DNA from 4 places in the Pseudomonas sp. PKS genome. Region 1 is predicted to be linked to each of the others. Evidence: predicted binding sites of a transcription regulator. Region 1 holds the regulator's gene; each other region holds the start of a gene.
What was found. The regulator FliA, encoded in region 1, starts transcription of late flagellar genes. The targets are predictions, from matches to a motif close to CTAAAGTTTNNNNNNNNNNNGCCGNTAA.
Positions count from the first base shown of each region.

Region 2: a site for FliA is predicted at 3,701-3,728, ahead of flgM (flagellar biosynthesis anti-sigma factor FlgM). Genes of this name have one in related genera too.
Region 3: a site for FliA is predicted at 2,690-2,717, ahead of ABOA88_RS00800 (methyl-accepting chemotaxis protein). Genes of this name have one in related genera too.
Region 4: a site for FliA is predicted at 2,099-2,126, ahead of ABOA88_RS20370 (flagellar protein MotY). Genes of this name have one in related genera too.

Region 1 covers NZ_JBEGDO010000006.1:242,078-247,899, reverse strand. Annotated here, with positions in the region: gene flhF (flagellar biosynthesis protein FlhF) at 1-511, shown strand, start outside; gene fleN (flagellar synthesis regulator FleN) at 600-1,433, shown strand; gene fliA (RNA polymerase sigma factor FliA) at 1,430-2,170, shown strand; gene ABOA88_RS09270 (chemotaxis response regulator CheY) at 2,275-2,649, shown strand; gene ABOA88_RS09265 (protein phosphatase CheZ) at 2,668-3,456, shown strand; gene ABOA88_RS09260 (chemotaxis protein CheA) at 3,469-5,697, shown strand; gene ABOA88_RS09255 (protein-glutamate methylesterase/protein-glutamine glutaminase) at 5,743-5,822, shown strand, end outside.
Region 2 covers NZ_JBEGDO010000029.1:40,454-46,275, reverse strand. Annotated here, with positions in the region: gene ABOA88_RS21900 (glutamine synthetase family protein) at 1-464, shown strand, start outside; gene ABOA88_RS21895 (MFS transporter) at 596-1,939, shown strand; gene ABOA88_RS21890 (flagellar brake protein) at 2,018-2,761, opposite strand; gene ABOA88_RS21885 (flagella synthesis protein FlgN) at 2,842-3,309, opposite strand; gene flgM (flagellar biosynthesis anti-sigma factor FlgM) at 3,356-3,664, opposite strand; gene flgA (flagellar basal body P-ring formation chaperone FlgA) at 3,851-4,603, opposite strand; gene ABOA88_RS21870 (chemotaxis protein CheV) at 4,667-5,596, shown strand; gene cheR (protein-glutamate O-methyltransferase CheR) at 5,648-5,822, shown strand, end outside.
Region 3 covers NZ_JBEGDO010000001.1:169,736-175,557, forward strand. Annotated here, with positions in the region: gene ABOA88_RS00790 (AAA family ATPase) at 1-188, opposite strand, end outside; gene pnuC (nicotinamide riboside transporter PnuC) at 185-751, opposite strand; gene ABOA88_RS00800 (methyl-accepting chemotaxis protein) at 911-2,545, opposite strand; gene ABOA88_RS00805 (undecaprenyl-diphosphate phosphatase) at 2,845-3,675, shown strand; gene ABOA88_RS00810 (DUF1294 domain-containing protein) at 3,677-4,129, shown strand; gene ABOA88_RS00815 (MmcQ/YjbR family DNA-binding protein) at 4,164-4,526, opposite strand; gene ABOA88_RS00820 (LysR substrate-binding domain-containing protein) at 4,519-5,421, opposite strand; gene ABOA88_RS00825 (FMN-dependent NADH-azoreductase) at 5,556-5,822, shown strand, end outside.
Region 4 covers NZ_JBEGDO010000025.1:7,659-13,480, forward strand. Annotated here, with positions in the region: gene ABOA88_RS20355 (peroxiredoxin) at 1-256, shown strand, start outside; gene rnt (ribonuclease T) at 318-929, opposite strand; gene pyrC (dihydroorotase) at 986-2,032, opposite strand; gene ABOA88_RS20370 (flagellar protein MotY) at 2,163-3,140, shown strand; gene ABOA88_RS20375 (argininosuccinate synthase) at 3,269-4,486, shown strand; gene ABOA88_RS20380 (hypothetical protein) at 4,544-5,035, opposite strand; gene ABOA88_RS20385 (response regulator transcription factor) at 5,389-5,822, shown strand, end outside.

The sequences.
Region 1 (5,822 bases):
GTTGGGGCGCATCCTCAACGTGCCAGTCACTTATGTCGACCCGGGCCAGTCCTTGGCCCAGGCGCTCGATCCGCTGTTGCGCAAGCGCGTGGTGCTGATCGACACCGCTGGCCTGCAGGCCAGCGACCCGGCCCTGCGGCTGCAACTGGAGAGCCTCGCCGGACGCGGCATCGCCGCCAAGAACTACCTGGTACTGGCCACCACCAGCCAGAAGCAGGTGCTGACCGCTGCCTACCACAGCTACAAGCGTTGTGGCCTGGCCGGCTGCATCCTGACCAAGCTTGATGAAACGGCCAGCCTCGGCGAAGTGCTGAGCCTTGCCATCAGTCACGAATTGCCCGTGGCCTATCTGACCGATGGACCGCGCATTCCTGATGACCTGCAATTGCCGCGCAAACATCAGTTGGTCAGCCGTGCGGTCAGTGTGCAGATGCAGGACGAGCCCAGCGAAGAGGCGATGGCCGACATGTTCGCTGATCTCTACCACAACCCAGGCAAGCGTGCGGGTTGACGAATGGACAGCGCAAAGTACCTGCATCAGGAGCGTCGTGTTCAGCTCCTCATGTGGCCTGGGCCCCGAGACAAGGTAAAGAACAAACATGGGTAGCATGCATCCCGTACAGGTGATCGCCGTGACCGGCGGTAAAGGTGGCGTGGGCAAGACCAACGTTTCAGTGAACCTGTCCCTGGCGCTGGCTGAACTCGGCCGCCGGGTCATGTTGCTGGACGCCGACCTGGGCCTGGCCAATGTCGACGTCCTGCTGGGGCTGTCGCCCAAGCGCACCCTGGCCGATGTCATCGAAGGGCGCTGCGAGCTGCGCGATGTGCTGCTGCAAGGGCCTGGTGGTGTGCGCATCGTGCCGGCCGCCTCCGGTACCCAGAACATGGTGCACCTGGCGCCAGCCCAGCATGCCGGGCTGATCCAGGCGTTCAGCGAGATCGGCGACAACCTCGATGTGCTGGTGATCGATACCGCTGCGGGAATCGGGGACTCGGTGGTGAGCTTCGTGCGTGCCGCGCAGGAGGTGCTGCTGGTGGTCTGCGACGAGCCGACCTCGATCACCGATGCCTACGCCCTGATCAAGCTGCTCAACCGCGACTACGGCATGAACCGCTTCCGGGTCCTGGCCAACATGGCGCAGAGCCCGCAGGAAGGGCGCAACCTGTTTGCCAAGTTGACCAAGGTCACGGATCGCTTCCTGGACGTCGCCTTACAATACGTCGGTGCCGTGCCTTACGACGAATGTGTGCGCAAGGCGGTGCAGAAGCAGCGGGCGGTCTATGAGGCCTTCCCTCGATCCAAGTGTGCGCTGGCCTTCAAGGCCATCGCGCAGAAGGTCGACAGCTGGCCGCTGCCTGCCAACCCGCGCGGACACCTGGAGTTTTTCGTCGAGCGTCTGGTGCAGCCGACCAGCGCAGGACCGGTACTATGAATGCGAGCGGTTTCAAGATGTACAGCCGGGCGGCGCGTGATGCCCAGTATGAACTGGTCGAACGTTATGCCCCTCTGGTCAAGCGCATTGCCTACCACCTGCTGGCACGCCTGCCGGCCAACGTGCAGGTCGAGGACCTGATCCAGGCCGGTATGATCGGCCTGCTGGAAGTGGCCAACAAATACGATGCCAGCAAGGGCGCGAGCTTCGAAACCTATGCCGGTATCCGCATTCGTGGGGCCATGCTCGATGAGGTGCGCAAGGGGGATTGGGCGCCTCGTTCGGTACACCGCAACACCCGCATGGTCAGCGACGCGATACGCGCCGTGGAGGCCAGAACCGGTCGCGACGCTAAAGATCATGAAGTTGCTGCCGAACTCCAATTGAGTCTCGATGATTATTACGGGATTCTGAACGACACCCTGGGCAGTCGCCTGTTCAGCTTCGACGACCTCCTGCAGGACGGCGAGCACGAAGGGCTGCACGAGGATGGCGCCAGTGGCCTGCTGGAACCTTCGCGGGACCTGGAAGACGAGCGCTTCCAGGCCGCGTTGACCGAGGCCATCGCCAACCTGCCGGAGCGTGAGCGTCTGGTGCTGGCGCTGTACTACGACGAGGAGTTGAACCTCAAGGAAATCGGTGAGGTGCTTGGGGTCAGCGAGTCGCGTGTCAGCCAGTTGCATAGCCAGTGCGCCGCGCGCCTGCGCAGCCGTCTCGGGGAATGGCGGGCACGTTGAGTCAAGGTTCGCCACCGTCGTTGGATGTTGTACCGAATTGATTGAATGCGCGTCCGGGGGCCGGGCGCGTTTAGGACTGCTTGGAGGTCTAATTGAACAAAGATATGAAAATCCTCATCGTTGACGACTTTTCGACGATGCGGCGGATCATCAAGAACCTGTTGCGTGACCTGGGCTTCACCAACACCGAGGAGGCCGATGACGGCACCACGGCGTTGCCGATGCTGGAAAACGGCCACTACGACTTCCTCGTGACCGACTGGAACATGCCTGGCATGTCCGGTATCGACCTGTTGCGTAAGGTCCGTGCCCATGACCGCCTCAAGGGCATGCCGGTGCTGATGGTGACCGCCGAAGCCAAGCGCGACCAGATCATCGAAGCGGCCCAGGCCGGGGTAAACGGCTATGTGGTCAAGCCTTTCACCGCCCAGGTGCTCAAGGAGAAGATCGAAAAGATCTTCGAACGCGTCAACGGCTGAGTCACGTCAGGGGGCGCCATGGAGCAAATGAACACATCGTTGGGGGAGTTCGAATCGACCCTGAAGAAGCATGCCCAGGAACTGGTCCAGAGCCTTGAGCAGGGCCATTTCGGCGAGGCTGTGCAACTGATCCATCAGTTGAACCAGACCCGTGATCGTGGCCTGTACCAGGAAGTCGGCAAGCTCACCCGCGAATTGCACAGTGCAATCGTCAGCTTCCAGATCGACCCGCGCATGCCGCAGGCCGAGGAAGTGTCGCAGATCACCGACGCCACCGAGCGCTTGTCCTACGTGGTCAAGCTCACCGAAGGCGCGGCCAACCGCACCATGGACCTGGTGGAGGCGAGCACGCCGCTGCTCAACGATCTGCAGGCCGAGGCCCAGAACCTGAGCGTCGACTGGCAGCGCTTCATGCGTCGTGAAGTCGCAGCGCCGGAGTTTCGCGACCTGGTCAAGCGCGTCGACAGTTTCCTGACGCAAAGCGCCGAGGGGAGCCGCAAAGTCGCCGGCCATCTCAACGACATTCTCCTGGCCCAGGACTATCAAGACCTCACCGGCCAGGTGATCAAACGGGTGACCGCACTGGTCACCGAAGTCGAAAGCAATCTGCTCAAGCTCGTGCTGATGGCCAGCCAGGTCGACCGTTTTGCCGGTATCGAACATGACCACCAGCAGCTGCGTGCTGAAAAAGATCAAGAAAAACATCCGACTCGGGGTGAAGGTCCGCAGATTCATGCCGATAAGCGTGAAGATGTCGTGTCCGGTCAGGACGACGTCGACGATTTGCTGTCCAGCCTGGGTTTTTAGGGAGCACGTTCAATGAGCTTCGGCGCCGATGAAGAAATCCTCCAGGATTTCCTGGTAGAGGCCGGCGAAATCCTCGAGCAACTGTCCGAGCAATTGGTCGAGCTGGAAAGCCGACCAGAAGATGCGGACCTGCTCAATGCGATCTTCCGCGGTTTTCACACTGTAAAAGGGGGCGCCGGCTTCCTTCAGCTCAATGAGCTGGTGGAGTGCTGCCATATCGCCGAGAACGTGTTCGACATCCTGCGCAAAGGTGAGCGCCGGGTCGACGCGGAATTGATGGATGTGGTGCTCGAGGCACTGGATACGGTCAACAGCATGTTTGGCCAGGTTCGCGAGCGCAGCGACATTACTCCGGCCACGCCGGAGCTGCTGGCCGCACTGTCGCGTCTGGCCGAGCCGGCCGGTGCCGAGGCCCCAGCGCCTATGCCCCAGGCTCCAGCCGTCGCCGAAGCCGAGCCTGCCGTCGAGCCCGATATCACCGACAGCGAGTTCGAACAACTGCTCGACTCGCTCGATGCGGTGAAGGCCCAGGCCGAGGCTACTGAACAGCTGCAGGGTGAGGCCGCGGGCAGCGACAGCGACGAGATCACCGACGCCGAGTTCGAGTCGCTGCTCGATCAGTTGCACGGCAAAGGCCAGTTCTCTGCCCAGACGCCTGCGCCTGTGTCGGCTGACAGCGTCGCGGCGCCGAGCAGCGATGAAATCACCGACGATGAATTCGAAGCGTTGCTCGATCAGTTGCACGGCAAGGGCACTTTCGCCGCCGATGCGCTGCCCGGCGCCACGGCTCAGGCACCTGCGTCGGTCGAGGCAGGGGCCCAAAGTGGGGACATCACCGAGCACGAGTTCGAAGCCTTGCTTGATCAGTTGCACGGCAAAGGCAAGTTCTCCAGTGACGCGGCCGTGGCTACGCCTGAGGCCGTGGCTGCCACCGCCTCTGCCGTGGCCAAGGTCGACAGCAAGCCTGTCGCCAAGCCTGAAGCGGCACCGGTGGCCAAGCCTGCAGTTGCCAAACCGGCCGCGCCGGCCCGCGCAGCAGCCCCTGCCGCCGAAAAACCGACGGCCAGCGAAGCGGAAACCACCGTACGGGTCGACACCGCGCGCCTGGACGAAATCATGAACATGGTCGGCGAACTGGTGCTGGTGCGTAACCGCCTGGTACGCCTGGGGCTGAACAGCGGCGATGAGGCCATGTCCAAGGCCGTGTCCAACCTCGACGTGGTCACCGCCGACCTGCAGACCGCGGTCATGAAGACCCGCATGCAGCCGATCAAGAAGGTCTTCGGTCGCTTCCCGCGCCTGGTTCGCGACCTGGCCCGCCAGCTCAAGAAGGAAATCAACCTGGAGCTGGTCGGTGAGGAAACCGACCTGGACAAGAACCTGGTCGAGGCCCTGGCCGACCCGCTGGTGCACTTGGTGCGCAACGCGGTCGACCATGGCATCGAAATGCCTGAAGAGCGCGAGACCTCCGGCAAGGCGCGCACCGGGCGGGTGGTGTTGTCGGCCGAGCAGGAAGGTGACCACATCCTGCTGTCGATCTCCGACGACGGCAAGGGCATGGACCCCAACATCCTGCGTGCCAAGGCTGTCGAAAAGGGCCTGATGGACAAGGATGCTGCCGATCGCCTGAGCGAATCCGATTGCTACAACCTGATCTTCGCCCCGGGCTTCTCGACCAAGACCGAGATCTCCGACGTGTCCGGTCGCGGTGTGGGCATGGACGTGGTCAAGACCAAGATCTCCCAGCTCAACGGCTCGATCAACATCTTCTCGGCCAAGGGCCAGGGTTCGAAGATCGTCATCAAGGTGCCGTTGACGCTGGCGATCATGCCGACCCTGATGGTGATGCTGGGCAACCAGGCGTTCGCCTTCCCGCTGGTCAACGTCAACGAGATCTTCCACCTGGACCTGTCGCGCACCAACGTGGTCGACGGCCAGGAGGTCGTGATCGTCCGTGACAAGGCGCTGCCGCTGTTCTACCTCAAGCGTTGGCTGGTCCAGGACCAGGTGCACGAGGAGCAGCGCGAAGGCCATGTGGTGATCCTGTCGGTCGGTACCCAGCGTATCGGCTTTGTGGTCGACCAGCTGGTGGGCCAGGAAGAGGTGGTGATCAAGCCGCTGGGCAAGATGCTCCAGGGCACCCCGGGCATGTCCGGCGCGACCATCACCGGCGACGGTCGCATCGCATTGATCCTCGACGTGCCGAGCATGCTCAAGCGTTACGCCGCCCGTCGAATTTGATTTTGGTGGCGCACCTTGGCGGTTGCGCCGCCTAATGGAGTGTTTATGGCAGTCAAGGTCCTGGTGGTGGATGATTCCGGTTTCTTCCGCCGCCGCGTCTCGGAAATTCTCTCGGCCGACCCGAC
Region 2 (5,822 bases), on a different contig from region 1:
CTGACTTCACCGCGCTGTTCGCGCCTAACGTCAACTCGTACCAACGCCTATGCCATCCGTACGCCTCGCCTAACAATGCCTGCTGGTCCCATGACAACCGTGCCGCTGGCTTGCGCATTCCGGCCAGTTCGCCCGTGGCGCGACGGGTCGAGAACCGTCTACCAGGGGCCGACGCCAACCCGTACCTGGCCATCGCTGCGAGCCTGGCCGCTGGTCTGCACGGCATCGAGCAGCGCCTGCAACCTACGACCGCGATCCAGGGCGAGTTCGAAGTGCCGGAACACCTGAGCCTGCCTTGCACCCTGCATGGCGCATTGGAGCGCCTCAAGCGCAGCGCATTGGCGCGGGAGATGTTCGGGAACGAATTCATCGATGGCTATGTCGCAACCAAGACCTTGGAGCTGACGGATTTCCTCGACGAAATCACGCCCTGGGAGCGACGGGTGCTGGCCGCACAGGCCTGATCGCGACACAACCGACACTGGACACGCCCCCTGGCCGGCTATTTAGCCAATGGGGGCCTGCGCTGCGGCGAATTTGCTTTTATGCTTGCCTGCAAGCCAACGCCACCTGACCAGGGAGCCCGACGGGACGTATGCGAAACATCTGGAAGCCGTTTCAGTCGCTGTATTTCGCTGCCTTGATGATGCTGATCGGCTCGGGCCTGCTCAGCACCTATCTGGCCTTGCGCCTGGCCGCCGATCATGTGGACAGCCTTTGGGTCGGTGCCTTGATGGCAGCCAACTATTTTGGCCTGGCCGTGGGCGGCAAGGTCGGCCACCGGCTGATCGGCCGGGTCGGGCACATCCGCGCCTACGCCACGTGCGCGGGCATCGTCTGCGCGGCGGTGCTCGGCCACGGCATGACCAGCTGGCTCCCAGTGTGGGTAGGGCTGCGGATGATCGTGGGTCTCGGGATGATGTGCCAGTACATGGTCATTGAAAGCTGGCTCAACGAGCAGGCCGATGTGAAGCACCGCGGGGCAGTGTTCAGCGGATACATGATCGCCTCGTACCTGGGCCTGGTGCTTGGCCAGTTGATCCTGGTGGTGCATCCAGAGCTCGGCCCTGAACTGCTGATGCTGGTTGCCATGTGCTTTGCCCTGTGCCTGGTGCCGGTGGCAATGACCCGGCGCATCCACCCGGCACCGTTACGCCCGGCGCCGATGGAGCCGAAGTTCTTCCTCAAACGGGTACCACAGTCGTTGTCCACGGTTCTGGGCTCGGGCCTGATCGTAGGCTCCTTCTATGGTCTGGCGCCGCTGTATGCGGCCAACCAGGGGCTTACCACCGAGCAGATCGGTCTGTTCATGGGTAGCTGCATCTTTGCGGGGTTGGTGGTGCAGTGGCCGCTGGGTTGGCTGTCGGACCGCTACGATCGTGCGGTGCTGATCCGTAGCGTCTCGATCGGTCTGGCGCTGGCTGCATTGCCGCTGGCGGTGCTGCCCAGCGTGCCGCTGGAGTTGCTGTTCGCCATCGGCTTTGTGATTTCGCTGCTGCAGTTCTGCCTGTACCCGCTGGCGGTCGCGTTTTCCAACGACCATGTCGAAAGCGAGCGACGTGTCTCGCTGACGGCCATGTTGCTGGTGACCTACGGCGTGGGGGCCTGTATCGGTCCGCTGGCGGCGGGTGTGCTGATGAAGGTTCTGGGGCCGCAAATGCTCTATGCCTTCTTCCTGTTCTTCGCCTTGGTGCTGGTGTGGCGGATCCGGCCGAAGGCGGTCACCGGCCTGCATCAAGTGCAGGACGCGCCGCTGGGCCACGTGGCCATGCCAGCGGCGGGCTCGCCCTTGTCGGCAGCGCTGGACCCTCGGGTCGATGAGCAGACCGTGCAGGATATGATGCAAGCGCCGGTGGCGGCCGAAGACACCGAAGCCGAGGAGCAAAAGCCCCGGGAAGATACGGGAGTGCCCCACGCCGAGGTCGACAAGTCGGTGTGAGCACTGGTCTTCAAGCAGGCTGCAATGCAATGAAAAACGCCACCCGATAGGTGGCGTTTCTCATGGGGCGTTCGACACTCAATAGTCGTCTTTGTCGAAGCGTCGTGCCTCGCGCTGCAATTGGTAGACGAAGCTCTCGATCTTGCGCTGCATCTGGCCATTGAGGTTGTGGAAGCGCACGCCAGCGAAGGTGGTGTTCAGGCGCTCTTCGAAGTGCAGGTGACGCAGTTCTACCATCGCCTGCGACATGCCCAGCGGATTGCTGGCGGCGAAGCGCTCGTACACCTCACCCAGTTGCAGGCGCTCTTCGATGTTGCCTTCAAAACGCAGCTTGCAGCCTGTGGCGGAGATGTCCAGCAATTTGCCGCGCAGGGCGCCCTTGCCCTTGAGTCGTTCACCGTCGAGCACGATATCGACCAGTTGCGACAGCTTGAGCGCGGCCCGGAAGGCGTTGCGGCGCTGGTGGTAGGTCATCTCGGTTGGCAGGGGAGCACGGTAGCAGCGATGGCCATCGATCTCGGTGATGGTGGTCGCGGTGTTGCATTCCCAGGCGATGCGCACGCCATCATGGAAACCTTCGATGCGGAAGGGTTCGCCATTCTCGATGTACTTTTCACCGTCGCGAGGGATCATTTCGTCCAGCGCCACGGTGTTGGCGTCACGGTCCACATGCACGACGTAGCTCTGGAACCGCTGGCTGCGCTCAGGGAAGGTAATGATCAGCGGATCGTGGCTATCCAGCAATTGGCGCAGATTGGCTGCGATTTCCAAAGGCGTGGTGAGCACCTTGGGTGGCTGGGGAGCATCGGATGCATTGAACACGGGTAATCAATCTCCAGGCAAAAACGACACACGCAAGTAACGGCATTTTGCCAGTATGTACCGTGCCTTGATAGAAATAATCACACTTGGCTGATGGCGCGGGCCTTGGCCATAGGCGAGGTGGCGCCACGGCTGTCATAGAGCGACGGAGAATCGCCACCCATGAGGATTCTGATCTGATTGGCCGTGGCGTGTTGTTGCAACTGGATGATCCGGCCGTTGGTCTCGTTGACCTTCTGGCAGGCGTCCATCAACTGGGTGAGTACTTCGAGTTGTTGCAGCATGACCTCGCCCAGGGAGGATTGCGCGGCCAGGGCCTGCACGCCGGCCCGGTCGGCAGAGAAGCCCAGGCCGACCAGCAGTTGGTTGCGCCGCATACCTTGCTGCTCGAGCAGGACGATCAGGGACTGCTTGCGTGCCAGGATGTTCTCCAGCACCTGCATGTCCCGGCCATGCAGGGCGACGGCTTCTTTCTGAAGCAGTTCGAGCAGTTCCTGCGTGGGCGCGATGTCGTCTTCGATCAGTTGCAGCAAAGTGGTGTCGTGCATGGCTGGCTCTTGGCTCTTGCGTCCTTGAAGTCAGCGCCCCGGAGGGTTAGCGCTGGGCTTCGAAATCAAGCAGTTTGCTGGCGACCCGGCCGGCATCGACCTGATAGCTGCCGTCGGCGATCGCCTGTTTCAACTGGGCCACGCGGGCGCTGTTGACTTCCGGCTGGTCGCGCAGCTTATCGCTGATCTTCTGCAACTGCTGGGCCTCTTGGCTGAGGTGTACCGCTTCTCCGCTGGCAGGCTGTGGCGCTTCGTTGGTTTCGCCGGCTTTCGGGGCGTTACCGGTCGCGGTATTGCTGCGAACGCCGCCCGTGACGGACGGAGAATTATTCAAACGACTGAAGTCGATGACCATGATCAGAAACCTCTGGGAATTTGGACGCTTGCCCTGTTTTCGGCCAACCCGAAAAAAACTTTAGGCACGAATGTATCGCCACCTGTCGGCAAGCGCGCATGACCCGTTTTCTGACACAGTTTAGGAAAACCCGTTCCCCGTCGCTAGTTTTTATCCTGTCCTGCTTGGCAGGGCGCCGCAAATGCCTTACATGGCCACCTCTACCTGTCCAGGCCCAATCACCCGTGCCTTGACCACGCGCTTGGAGTTCAGGTTGCGCACGCGAATCTGCTCGGAGAGCCCGCCTTTGCTCAAGGCCTCGCCAGGCATGCGCACGCTCAGGCTGCCGCTGCGGGCCGTGATCACCACATGATCGCCCTTGCGTACCACCTCGGCCTGCTCCAGATGCTGGGGCGTCAGGACCTGGTCGAGCACCGTCGGGCGCAGCAGCTTCATGCCCACGGCCTGTTCCAGGCTTGTGAGAAAGCCCTGGTTGAGCGTGCCTACGTCGCGCTCGCGCAGGTTGACATCGCCTTCGCCGATCACGCTCTCGCGCCTGAGCGGGCGGGTCATCACCACCACCTCGCGAAACAGCTTTACCTGAGCCGGGACGAACACGGTCCAGGGCGCGCTGCCGTTGCAGCGTACCCGCACCGTGACCCTGCCCAGGGGCTGTGCCGGACTTTCAAGCGAAGCGTCCAGTTGCTGACTGCACAGCGGCATGCGCAGGCGCGGGTCGAGCGGGTTGACCTGGATCTCGTAGCGACCAGTAGTCTGGCTGGTGGCCAGATAATCCTCCACGGTGAATTCAAGAAACCCCTGGGTGACGCCGATAAGTTGTTCAGGCAAGGTAACCGCATCGGCCAGCACGCGTGTGCCGGAGGTCAGCAGGCATAGCGCCATCAGCGAGCCGGTCATCAGGCGCGTCAGGCGTCGGTAAACTGTCGTTTTCGTGTACATGGCGCTCAAAAAAGCAAAGCCCGTGCCGACTCGGTTCACGGGCGAAAACTAGAGGAGTCTGGCATGGCTGGAGTCATGGATTCGGTCAACCAGCGCACGCAACTGGTGGGGCAGAATCGTCTGGAGCTGTTGCTGTTCCGCCTCAATGGCGAGCAGCTCTATGGCATTAACGTGTTCAAGGTTCGGGAAGTATTGCAGTGCCCGGAGCTGACGTTGTTGCCCAAGTCCCACCCGGTGGTGCGTGGGGTGGCCAACATTCGCGGTGCGACCATCCCCATCCTCGACCTGTCGATGGCGACCGGCTTGCCGGGTCTGCAGGAAGAGACGCGCAACAGTTTCGTGATCATCACCGAGTACAACACCAAGACCCAAGGCTTCCTGGTGCATTCGGTCGAGCGCATCGTCAACATGAACTGGGAGGAGATTCATCCGCCACCCAAGGGGACCGGTCGTGATCACTACCTGACCGCTGTCACCCGTGTGGACGGGCGGATGGTGGAGGTCATCGACGTAGAGAAAGTCCTTGCCGAAGTGTCGCCATCGTCAGAGGAAGTGTCCGTGGGTGTGGTCGATGCCGAGGTGCAGGACAAGGCGATGATGCTGCGAGTGCTGACCGTCGATGATTCATCGGTGGCGCGCAAGCAGGTCAGTCGTTGCCTGCAGTCGGTGGGGGTGGAGGTAGTGGCCCTCAACGATGGTCGCCAGGCCTTGGACTACCTGAACAAACTGGTGGAAGAGGGCAAGCGTCCGGAAGAGGAGTTCCTGATGATGATCTCCGACATCGAAATGCCGGAGATGGATGGCTATACCCTGACCGCGGAGATTCGCAGCGATCCTCGCATGCAAAAGTTGCACATCCTCCTGCATACTTCGCTGTCCGGGGTCTTCAACCAGGCCATGGTCAAGAAGGTCGGCGCCGACGACTTCCTGGCCAAGTTCAAGCCGGACGACCTGGCTCAGCGGGTGGTCGATCGGATCAAGGCAACGCATTGAAACGGCCGGGGGGCAACCCCTGGCACCAGGGATTTGAAAGAGGCGGCAGCATTGTCTACGGGTAATTTGGATTTTGAACAGTTCCGGGTCTTCCTGGAGAAAGCCTGTGGCATCTTGCTGGGCGAGAATAAGCAATACCTGGTCTCCAGCCGTCTCAACAAGCTGATGGAGCAGCAGGGCATCAAGTCGCTCGGTGAGCTGGTGCAGCGAATTCAGAGCCAGCCGC
Region 3 (5,822 bases), on a different contig from region 1:
TGGTCTTCCCAGGCCAGTTGCCCCTGGGCGATGGTGGGGATGTCGGCGTAACAGGTGTCACGCTGCTCCTGGTCGATGAAATGGCGTACGTACTCGCTGACGACCACGCCACCGAAATGCGCCTGGATTTCCCCACTGAGCCAGCTCTTGCCGCTGGACTCCGGGCCACACAGCACCACGACCTTCATGCCGCCACCAGCGCCGGATCGCGCCGCCATTCCTGCCAGCCACGTAGGGCGATCAGGGTGAACAGCGCATAGAGTGCGGCGGTCAGGTACAGGCCTTTGTAGAGGAACAGGCCAACGAAGATCACGTCCAGCACCACCCACAATGCCCAGCATTGCAGGCGCTTTTGCGCCATCCACCACTGCGCCACCAGGCTGAAACCCGTCAGTGCGGCATCCAGCCAGGGCTGGGCGGCGTCAGTCCAGTGCGCCATCGCCGCCCCAAGACCCAGACTTGCCAGCAGGCCGATTCCAAGGTCTGTGAACATCGGCCCAGCGGCCAGGCTGGACACCTGGCGGGCGTCCTCGACGCGCTCCGGGCGCGTCCATTGCCACCAGCCGTACAACTGCAGTACGGCATAGACCAGTTGCAGGAGCATGTCGGAATACAGCTTCACCTCATAGAAGATCCAGCTGTAGAGCAGCACCATCACCAAGCCGATCGGCCAGCACCACGGGTTCTGCTTGACCGTGAGCCACACGGCGATGACGCCGAGCACGGCGGCGAAGAGTTCGAGGCCGGACATCGGCGATCCTTTGGGAGTGGGAAGGGCGCGATTGTAGCCTGTGGGATAGGGAAGCTGTAGGCCCATTCGCGGGTAAACCGCTCCACTGGCTCTGCGGTGTCCTGAATGCACCGGTTTGGCTGTGGGAGCGGGTTCCCCCGCAAACTCATGGGAGGCCTGTCAGACCTTGAACTGGCGCAACAGCTGTTCCAGGTCCTCGCTCAAGCGTGCCAGCGAGGCCCCCGCGTCGCTGGACTGACGCGCCGCCTCGGCGGTCTGCTGGGACAACCCGGCGGTATCGAGCACGTTGCGGTTGATTTCTTCGACCACGTGGGCCTGCTGCAAGGTCGCACTGGCGATCGAGGCGTTGAGCGCGGTGAGGTTGTTCAACGCCTGGCTGATCGCATCCAGGCTGGTGCCGGCCTCGCGGGCCTGCTGGACGGTCTGGCGCGAGGCCTCGCTGCTGGTGTCGATGGCCTTGACGGCTGCTTCCGACTGGCTTTGCAGGTGCTCGATCATGGTATGGATCTCGGCGGTCGACTGGGCGGTGCGCTGAGCCAGCAGTCGCACTTCGTCGGCGACCACGGCAAAACCTCGGCCCTGTTCACCCGCCCGGGCCGCCTCGATGGCGGCATTGAGGGCTAGCAGGTTGGTCTGCTCGGCGATGGAGCGGATCACTTCCAGTACGCCGCCGATCCGGGTGCTGTGCCCGGCCAGTTCGCGGATCACCTGCACCGCCTGGTCGATGGTGCTCGACAGTCGGTCGATCTGCTGCAGGCTACCGTGGATGGCCTGCTGGCCATGATCGACCTGCACTTGGGCCGCGTGCATCTCGTTGGCCGCTTGTTCGGCGGTCTTGGCGACGTCTTGGACCGCATAAGTGACTTCGTTGACGGCGGTGGCCACCTGGTCCATCTGCAACGATTGCTGGACGCTGTGCGCCTGGGCCTGGCCCGCATTGTCACCGACGTGGCTGGCGGACTGGGCCAGGGCATGGGCCGCGCCTTGCAACTGGCCGACCACACCCTGCAGCTTGCCGTTGAAGCGGTTGAAGTGTTCGCCCAGGTGCGTGAGTTCGTCTCGACCGTGGGTATCCAGGCGCCGAGTCAGGTCGCTTTCACCGCTGGCGATGTTGCCCATGGCTTGCACAGCATCCTGCAACGGACGGGCAATGCTGCGGGCGATCAACAGCACCAGCAGGGCCATCAGCATGGCGATGCCCAGGCCCAGCAGGGAGGCATCGCGTACTTGGCGGGCGAACTCGGCTTGAACGTCGTCGATATAGACACCCGAGCCGATGATCCAGCCCCAGGGTTTGAACAACTGGATGTAGGAGGTCTTGGCCACCGGTTCGCTGGCGCCGGGTTTGGGCCAGCGGTAGTTGACCGAGCCTGCGTCCTGGCTGCGGGCGAGGGCGACCATTTCGTTGAAGACGGCAAAGCCGTCGGGGTCGCGGATGGCGGAGAGGTCTTGGCCGTCGAGCTTGGGGTTGGTCGGATGCATGATCATCTTCGGCCCCAGGTCGTTGATCCAGAAGTAGTCATCCTTGTCGTAGCGCAGGCCGCGTACCACCTGTAGCGCTTGTTGTTGGGCTGCCTCACGGCTGAGCGTGCCGGCGGCTTCCAGGCCTTGGTAGTAGGCCAGCACTCCGGCCGCGGTCTGTACCACGTGCTGGGTCTTCTGGGCCTTGGCCTGATACAGGTCGCCGTGGAGCTGGCGCAGCATCAGCAGCCCCAGGATCACCAGCATGGCCACCGCTACCAGCAAGATCAGCGACAGGCGCCGGCTGATCGACATCGACCTCAAGGTCTTCATGAAAGGTACTCCCGCATTGTTCTTGTTATCAGGCGCATCCAAGCATGCTTTGCGCATCGCGACACACTCGACCAAGGGCTAAGTGCCGGAAGAGGCGTTTCGTGTCGCATGCCGCGCGAGCGATTGACAAGCGCCTCTGATAGGATTTCGGCCGCGCAAGATGAAACCTTTAGGTATCGGCGTTTTTCCACTGGCAATGCGGGCTGTAGTCGCTGTAAAACGGCCGGGCCTTTCGCGGTAATCATTAAGCAAATCAAGTACAAGGGGCCAGCCAGGAGCTGCGCTCCATCGGGGGAATGATGGATTTTTGGAGTGCCTTGCAGGCAATCATCTTAGGCGTGGTCGAAGGGTTGACGGAGTTCCTGCCGATCTCCAGCACGGGGCACCAGATCATCGTCGCCGATCTGATCGACTTCGGCGGCGAGCGCGCCATGGCGTTCAACATCATCATCCAGCTTGGCGCGATCCTGGCCGTGGTCTGGGAGTTTCGCCGCAAGATCTTCGATGTGGTCCTTGGGTTGCAGAGCCAGCCCCAGGCGCGTCGTTTTACTGCCAACCTGCTGATCGCCTTCTTCCCAGCGGTGGTGCTGGGCGTGCTGTTCGCCGACCTGATCCATGAATACCTGTTCAACCCGATCACCGTGGCAGCAGCCCTGGTGGTTGGCGGGGTGATCATGCTCTGGGCGGAGCGGCGCGACCACCGCATCGAGGTCGACCATGTCGATGACATGCGCTGGAGTCACGCCTTGAGGATCGGCCTTGTCCAGTGCCTGGCAATGATTCCTGGGACTTCGCGCTCGGGCTCGACCATCATCGGCGGCCTGTTGTTCGGCCTGTCGCGCAAAGCCGCGACCGAGTTCTCGTTCTTCCTGGCCATGCCGACCATGGTCGGGGCCGCAGTCTATTCGGGCTATAAGTACCGTGACCTGTTCCAGCCTGGCGATCTGCCGGTGTTCGCCATCGGCTTCGTGGTCTCGTTCATCTTCGCCATGATCGCCGTAAGGGGCCTGCTGAAGTTCATCGCCAACCACAGTTATGCGGCATTTGCCTGGTATCGCATTGTTTTCGGCTTGCTGATCCTGGCGACCTGGCAGTTTGGCTGGGTCAACTGGGCCACGGCGCACGGCTGAGATGGCCCGTTCGCACACTGTACCTCGGCGTGGCGGCAGCCGCGCCCAGGAGGGCGTACGCAATGTGCGCCTGAAGTTGCTGGCGCTGGCCGGGCTGTGCCTGCTGCCGGCACTGGGTGCCGCGCAGATGGCCTTCAGCGGGCAGTCCTGGGTGCCATTGGTGGTGTATCCGCTGGCGAGCCTGGTCAGCCTGTTGCTCTACTGGCAGGACAAACAGCAAGCCCGCACCCAGGCCTGGCGGACGCCCGAGAAGGTCCTGCACGCCAGCGAGCTATGCGGTGGCTGGCCCGGCGCGCTGGTGGCCCAGCAGTTGTTTCGACACAAGACCCGCAAGGTGTCCTACCAGGCGACGTTCTGGGGCATCGTGATGCTGCACCAGGCGTTCTGGGTCGACCATTTGCTGCTCGGTGGCCGCTGGCTGGGCGGCGCACTCGACTTCCTGACCGGCAATTGATGTCGAGGTGGCAATGGCCGCCCCGACGTATCTGTCACCCTTGCAACAGCCCAACCTGCAGCCGCTTGGGCAACCGCTTTACCACCAATTGGTGTGAGCGCTGCAGCAGGTCGCACAACTCCTCGCGCCCCATAGGATAGGGTGGGACCATGCTGATCCAGCGCGCCCGTGCAAGATAAGGCGCCGGACGGATGCCGGGGCGGTCGCAATAGCCCAGGAACAGCTCATCGGCCACCTTGAACGACAACCCCGCGCCTGCGAGGTCTAGCACCGCGAACATCTTGTTGTCCGCGACCGAGAACACCCGTACGCCGCCCCATTTGTAGTCCTCCCGGGCACCGGGCAAGCTCAGGCAGAACGCTGCCACCTGCTCCGGTGTCATCCGCCGCTCAGACATACCGCTCTCCACAGGCTTCGAACGAAGCCGCCAGATGATCGATCCACACCCGCACCGCCGGCAGCAGACCCCGGCGATGAGGGTAGACCGCCTGCAGCCAGCCGCCAGGCAGCGACCAATCCGGCAACAGCCGCACCAGTTCGCCGCGTTCGAGTTCCTCTTCACAGAACATGCTCGGCAGGGCCGTGAACCCCAGGCCTGCCCGGACGGCTGCCTTGCGCACCAAGAAATCGTCCACCGCCAGGCGCGGTTCCAGGGCGAGCTCCTGTTGTTTTCCGCCCGGGCCGATTAGGCGCAGGTGCACCAACCGATCCGCTTCCGCCGCACCCAGCACCGGCAAACCGGCCAGTTCCGACGGCTCGCGCAAGTGGTCGGCAAAGCCCGGCGCTGCCACCAGGTGAGTTTGCGCCGGGCGCAGGCGGCGAGTGACGAGCGCCGGGTCCTCGTCACCCAAGTCACGCACGCGCAGGGCCACATCAACCCCTTCGGAAATCAGATCGACCCGCCGATTGAGCAGGACCAGGTCCAATTGCACCAACGGATACTGCTCAAGAAACCGGCTGACTACATCCGGCAGGAACGCATGGGCCAGAGCCACCGGGCACGACACCCGCAAACGCCCACGGGGTTCGCTGCTCATGCTCGCCACCGCTTCGTCCGCGGCCTCGGCCTCCAGCAGCATGGCCTGGCAATGCTGCAGGTAGCGCTCGCCCACGGCGGTGAGCTTCAGTTGTCGGGTGGTGCGCTGCAGAAGACGTGTGCCCAGGCGTTCTTCCAGCTCGGCAATGCGCCGTGACAGGCGCGACTTGGGGATGCCCAATTGGCGACCCGCGGCAGCGAAACCGCCGGCTTCGACGACGCGGGCGAAATAGAAGAGGTCATTGAGGTCTTGCATGGGTAACGTCTCATTGTTCCATCTGTGGGACAAACTAACGCATTTTCACACGCTTATCAGCCATTCGATGGTTCTATAGGATTCTCTCCATCGCGATCGCCCCTTGATGCGGTCTTCACTCACAGGAGAGTCCCATGAAACTGTTGCATATCGATTCGAGCATCCTGGGCGACAATTCCGCCTCCCGCCAACTGAGCCGCGAAGTCGTCGAAGCCTGGAGAGCGGCAGATCCAAGCATCGAGGTGGTGTACCGCGACCTGGCCGCCGATGCGATCAGTCACTTCTCCGCCGCGACCCTGGTTGCCGCCGGCACCCCGGATGAAATGCGCGACGCCGCCCAGGCCCACGAAGCCAAGCTCAGCGCCGAGACCCTGGAAGAGTTCCTGGCTGCCGATGCAGTG
Region 4 (5,822 bases), on a different contig from region 1:
CGTTGAGTCCGAAGGCGGCGTGGCCTTCCGTGGCGCCTTCCTGATCGACAAGAACGGCGTTGTCCGTTCGCAGATCGTCAACGACCTGCCTCTGGGCCGTAACATGGACGAACTGCTGCGCCTGGTCGACGCCCTGCAATTCCACGAAGAGCACGGCGAAGTGTGCCCGGCCAACTGGAAGAAAGGCGACAAAGGCATGACCGCTTCGCCAGAAGGCGTCGCTGCCTACCTGAGCGAGAACGCTGGCAAGCTGTAATTGCCACGCGAATAAAAAAACCGGCCTTCTTGGCCGGTTTTTTTATGCGTCGGGTTCGAACTCAATCGTTGAAGTCGCGCCAGCCGCCCATTTCCTTCCAGCGGTTGACAATGCCGCAGAACAGCTCGGCGGTCTTCTCCGTATCGTAGCGGGCCGAGTGGGCCTCGCGACCGTCGAAGTCGATGTCGGCGCTCTGGCAGGCCCGTGCCAGTACGGTCTGGCCGTAGGCCAGGCCGGCCAGAGTGGCCGTGTCGAAGCTGGAGAACGGGTGGAACGGATTACGCTTGAGGTCAGTGCGCGCCACGGCGGCATTGAGGAAATTCAGGTCGAAACTGCTGTTGTGCCCGACCAGGATGGCCCGTTTGCAGCCATTGGCTTTCAACGCCTTGCGCACGCCGCGGAAGATGTCGGTGAGCGCCGTTTCCTCGCTCACCGCCATGCGCAGCGGGTGGTCCAGCTTGATGCCAGTGAACTCCAGGGCTGCCGGCTCGATGTTGGCCCCTTCGAAGGGCTCGACCCGATAGAAGTAGGTGTGCTCAGGGAACAGGAAGCCCTTTTCGTCCATGCCGATGGTGACTGCGGCGATTTCCAGCAAGGCATCGGTCGCACTATTGAAACCGCCGGTTTCAACGTCCACCACGACGGGCAGGTAACCGCGGAAACGCTCGGCCATCGGATGGCGAGCGCCGCCGCCTTGACCTTCCTGGTCTTCTTCGTAGAACGCTTCGCTCACGCCTGACCCTCCAGCAGACGCCAGCGCAGCTTCTCGCCTGCGCGCAGAGGGATCACGGTATTGTCGCCCAGTGGCAGGCTGTCCGGGGCAGTCCACTCCTCGCGTACCAGAGTAATGGTGTCGGTGTTCGCCGGCAGGCCGTAGAAGGCCGGGCCGTGCAGGCTGGCGAAGCCTTCGAGCTTGTCCAGGGCATTACGCTGCTCGAACGCCTCGGCATACAGTTCGATGGCGGCATAGGCGGTGTAGCAGCCGGCGCAACCGCAGGCGGCTTCCTTGGCATGACGGGCGTGCGGTGCCGAGTCGGTCCCCAGGAAGAACTTGCTGTTACCGCTGGTGGCCGCGTCCAGCAAGGCCACCTGGTGGGTGTTGCGCTTGAGGATCGGCAGGCAATAGAAGTGCGGGCGGATACCGCCCACCAGCATGTGGTTGCGGTTGTACAGCAAGTGTTGGGCGGTGATGGTCGCGCCGACGTTGGCCGGGGCCTGCAGGACGAACTGCGCGGCATCGGCGGTGGTGATGTGCTCGAACACCACTTTCAGGGTCGGGAAGCGCTCGACCAGGCGAACCAGATGCTCGTCGATGAAGCGCTTCTCTCGGTCGAACACATCGACCTCGGCGCGGGTCACCTCACCGTGCACCAGCAGCGGCATGCCGGTTTCGGCCAGGGCTTCGAGCGCTGGCGTGATGTTGTCCAGGCTGGTCACGCCCGAGTCGGAATTGGTAGTGGCGCCGGCCGGGTACATCTTGGCGGCATACACGAATCCACTGGCCTTGGCCGCGCGGATGTCCTCGGCGCTGGTACGGTCCGTGAGGTACAGCACCATCAAAGGCTCGAATCGGCTGCCGGCCGGACGTGCGGCCAGGATGCGCTCACGATACGCACCGGCCTCGATGGCGTTGCGGACCGGTGGGACGAGATTGGGCATGATGATGGCGCGGGCGAAGGTGCGCGCCACGTCGCCAACGGTGTGGGGCAGGACGGCACCATCGCGCAGATGGATGTGCCAGTCGTCGGGGCGCAGGAGGGTCAGGCGATCGGACATTGGGGATTCCAGGCGGGTCGAACTCGTGTGCCAATGCTACCGGAAAACCCTCGTTCGAGCACGGCTATCAAGTTTTCCTGCCCGCGTCCGATAGCTTGCAGGTAAGCCGTCAGAATCAATGGAGCCGCCTGTGCGCCAGCGTTACCTAGCCCTGTTCACCCTGTTTGCCAGCCTGCCGGCCGGGGCATTGACCTTCCAGACTCGCGTGGAGAACGTCACCTGGAATGTCGAAGGGGATCAGTTCGAATGCCGCCTTGTTCAGCCGATCGACGGTTTCGGCAGTGGCGAGTTCGTGCGTCGGGCCGGTGAGCAGCCGATCTTCCAATTGCGTTCGGACACCAACGCACTGGGTGCCGGCGGCGCGACTTTGCTGGCGGCAGCGGCGCCTTGGCAGCCAGGCCGGGGTGATATCAATCTCGGCTCGGTGCGCATGGGTCGTACGGGGGTGTTGTTCACCTCGTCACAGGGCCAGGCCAGCCGACTGATCAATGGCCTGCTCGATGGTCGCAGCACGGTGGTGCGCAACTACACGGGCGAAGGTGGCAGGCCCATGGAAGTGCGTGTGCTGCCTGTGAGTTTCGCCAAGGCTTACGGTGACTATCAGGTGTGCGCAAGCAAATTGCTGCCGATGAACTTCGACCAGATTCGCCAGACCCAGGTGAGCTTCCCCCGTGGAATCGAGCTGGACAGTGCTGCCAGGGCGCGACTGGACGTGATCCTCGATTATCTCAAGGCCGATCCTTCGGTGAATCACATAGAACTCGATGGCCACTCCGACAACAGCGGCAATCGGCTGACCAACCGCGACACATCGCGGCGCCGGGCCTTGGCGGTCGCCGATTACCTCAAGGCCCATGGCGTGCCACAGGAGCAGATCACCGTGCGCTTCCACGGTGAGCGATATCCGCTCGCGCGCAACAACAGTGCCGCCAACCGGGCGCGCAACCGCCGAGTGAGCATCCAGCTTGACCGCGTCGCGCCGGTGGAAAAGCCCGTGGAAACACCCGCCGACAAGCCCGCTGGCCAACCGCCGGCGACGCCTGCTGCACCCGCTCCCGCAACCCCGGCTGCGGCCGTGGCTGGCCCACGTGCGGGCAAAACCGCCTGAATGCAACCGCTGGTCGCGGTCTTGACTGTTCCTGTCGCTTTGTCGTCACAAGCTGTCGCCCCATTGTAAATATTTCAATGGGGCCGGTAGAATCAACCGCTTTCCGTACAACCCCGTGGAGTGATGGCATGGCGGACGTAAAAAAGGTCGTACTGGCGTATTCCGGCGGCCTTGATACTTCGGTGATTCTCAAGTGGCTGCAGGATACCTACAACTGCGAAGTGGTGACCTTCACCGCTGACCTGGGGCAGGGCGAAGAGGTCGAACCGGCTCGCGCCAAGGCTCAGGCGATGGGCGTGAAAGAAATCTACATCGATGACCTGCGCGAAGAATTCGTGCGTGATTTCGTTTTCCCGATGTTCCGCGCCAACACCGTCTACGAAGGCGAGTACCTGCTGGGTACTTCCATCGCCCGTCCGCTGATCGCCAAGCGTCTGATCGAAATCGCCAACGAAACCGGCGCCGATGCCATTTCCCACGGCGCCACCGGCAAGGGTAACGACCAGGTTCGCTTCGAGCTGGGCGCCTATGCGCTCAAGCCAGGCGTCAAGGTCATTGCACCCTGGCGTGAGTGGGATCTGCTGTCCCGCGAGAAGCTGATGGACTATGCCGAAAAGCACGGCATTCCAATCGAGCGCCACGGCAAGAAGAAATCGCCGTACTCGATGGACGCCAACCTGCTGCACATCTCCTATGAAGGCGGTGTCTTGGAAGATACCTGGACCGAGCACGAGGAAGACATGTGGCGCTGGAGCGTCTCTCCGGAAAACGCCCCGGATCAGGCCACCTACATCGAGCTGACCTACCGCAATGGTGACATCGTCGCCATCGACGGCGTCGAGATGACCCCCGCCACCGTACTGGCCGAGCTTAACCGTATCGGCGGTGCCAACGGCATCGGTCGCCTGGATATCGTCGAGAACCGTTACGTGGGCATGAAGTCCCGTGGTTGCTACGAAACCCCTGGCGGCACCATCATGCTCAAGGCTCACCGTGCCATCGAGTCGATCACCCTGGACCGCGAAGTCGCTCACCTGAAGGATGAGCTGATGCCGAAGTACGCCAGCCTGATCTACACCGGCTACTGGTGGAGCCCGGAGCGTCTGATGCTGCAGCAAATGATCGACGCTTCCCAGGCCAACGTTAACGGTGTTGTCCGCCTGAAACTGTACAAGGGCAACGTGATTGTCGTAGGTCGCAAGTCGGACGATTCGCTGTTCGATGCCAACATCGCGACCTTCGAGGAAGATGGCGGCGCTTACAACCAGGCCGATGCCGCGGGCTTCATCAAGCTCAACGCCCTGCGTATGCGCATCGCCGCCAACAAGGGGCGCTCGCTGCTCTGACCTTTGCGAGTACCTCGAAAACCCCGGCCTTGTGCCGGGGTTTTTTTTGCCTGGATTTCAGGGCTGGCCACGTTTTTCATCAGCGTCCCCGACATTGACCGACAGATTGATGCGAACACCGGTATCCAGGTTTTCGAGAACCCAACTGCGAGGGAGTGTGTGAGGCTGGGTGAGAGCACGCAGAATGTGGGTTTCGACGATCTTGCGTGTGTCTGGGCCGGAAAGGGTGATGCACATGGTCTGTTCCGGCACGGATGTCTCGGAGGGTGCCTTGTCTGGCGAGACGTCTTCAGGGGGGTATGAAAGGGGGGGCTGAGTGTCCGCCTTTTCTACCGTCTCCGGTTGAGGAGGTTGATACAAGGATTGATTGTTGAAGTTCAAGGTGAGGAAAAACAGCATGGTCAGGAAGAAGGGGAAGCCTACTAGGAACCATGTGTAGATTTCCTGGCTGTTCTCACTGAGAAAAGGCAGCGTCGCCAGCGCAGAGGCTTCGATGATACCTGCAAAGATGGCGATGATTGCCAAGGGGCTGATGGAGTCTGTCTGCATGGTCCTTGCCCACGAATGTTTTCTTATCTCTCGCCTGTTTTGAGGCTGATGAAAAGATAGAGCTGTTTCCCGTGGAGGCGACGTTTCGCACTCTCTAAAGTTACCCCGTCTGAACAGAGAATTCCTTCAAGTTAGTGGCGTTATGGAAGTGGGGTTTTATATTGCTTATTGTTAGTTTTATAGGTGGTGCCTGGGTGCAAAAAGTTTGAAGCAACTAGGCATGTAGGAAAATTCTTTAATTTATGTAGGGGCTCTCTCTGCTTGCTGATGGGCGGCAATCCGCTGCGCCATAAGGCGGTCAGCTCGGTTATCGTAATGCTTTGGAGTTGTAATAGTGAATCAATGGATGCCGCATGAATAAAGTGCTTATCGTGGATGATCATCCGGTAATTCGTCTGGCCGTACGCATGCTGATGGAACGGCACGGGTACGACGTTGTGGCGGAAACCGACAATGGTGTGGATGCCTTGCAATTGATCCGGGAACATCTTCCGGACATCGTGATACTCGATATCGGTATTCCAAAGCTTGATGGCCTGGAGGTCATTGCCCGCATGGCATGTATCAGCCCTGGCAGCAAAGTGCTAGTACTTACCTCGCAGGCGGCGGGACATTTTTCGATGCGTTGCATGCAGGCCGGTGCTGCCGGGTATGTGTGCAAGCAGCAAGACCTGACGGAGTTGCTCAGTGCGATCAAGGCCGTGTTGTCTGGATACAGCTACTTCCCAAATCAGGCGCTGCACAAGGCTCGGGGTTGCGTTAAGGGCGGTAGCGAGGAGGAAATGGT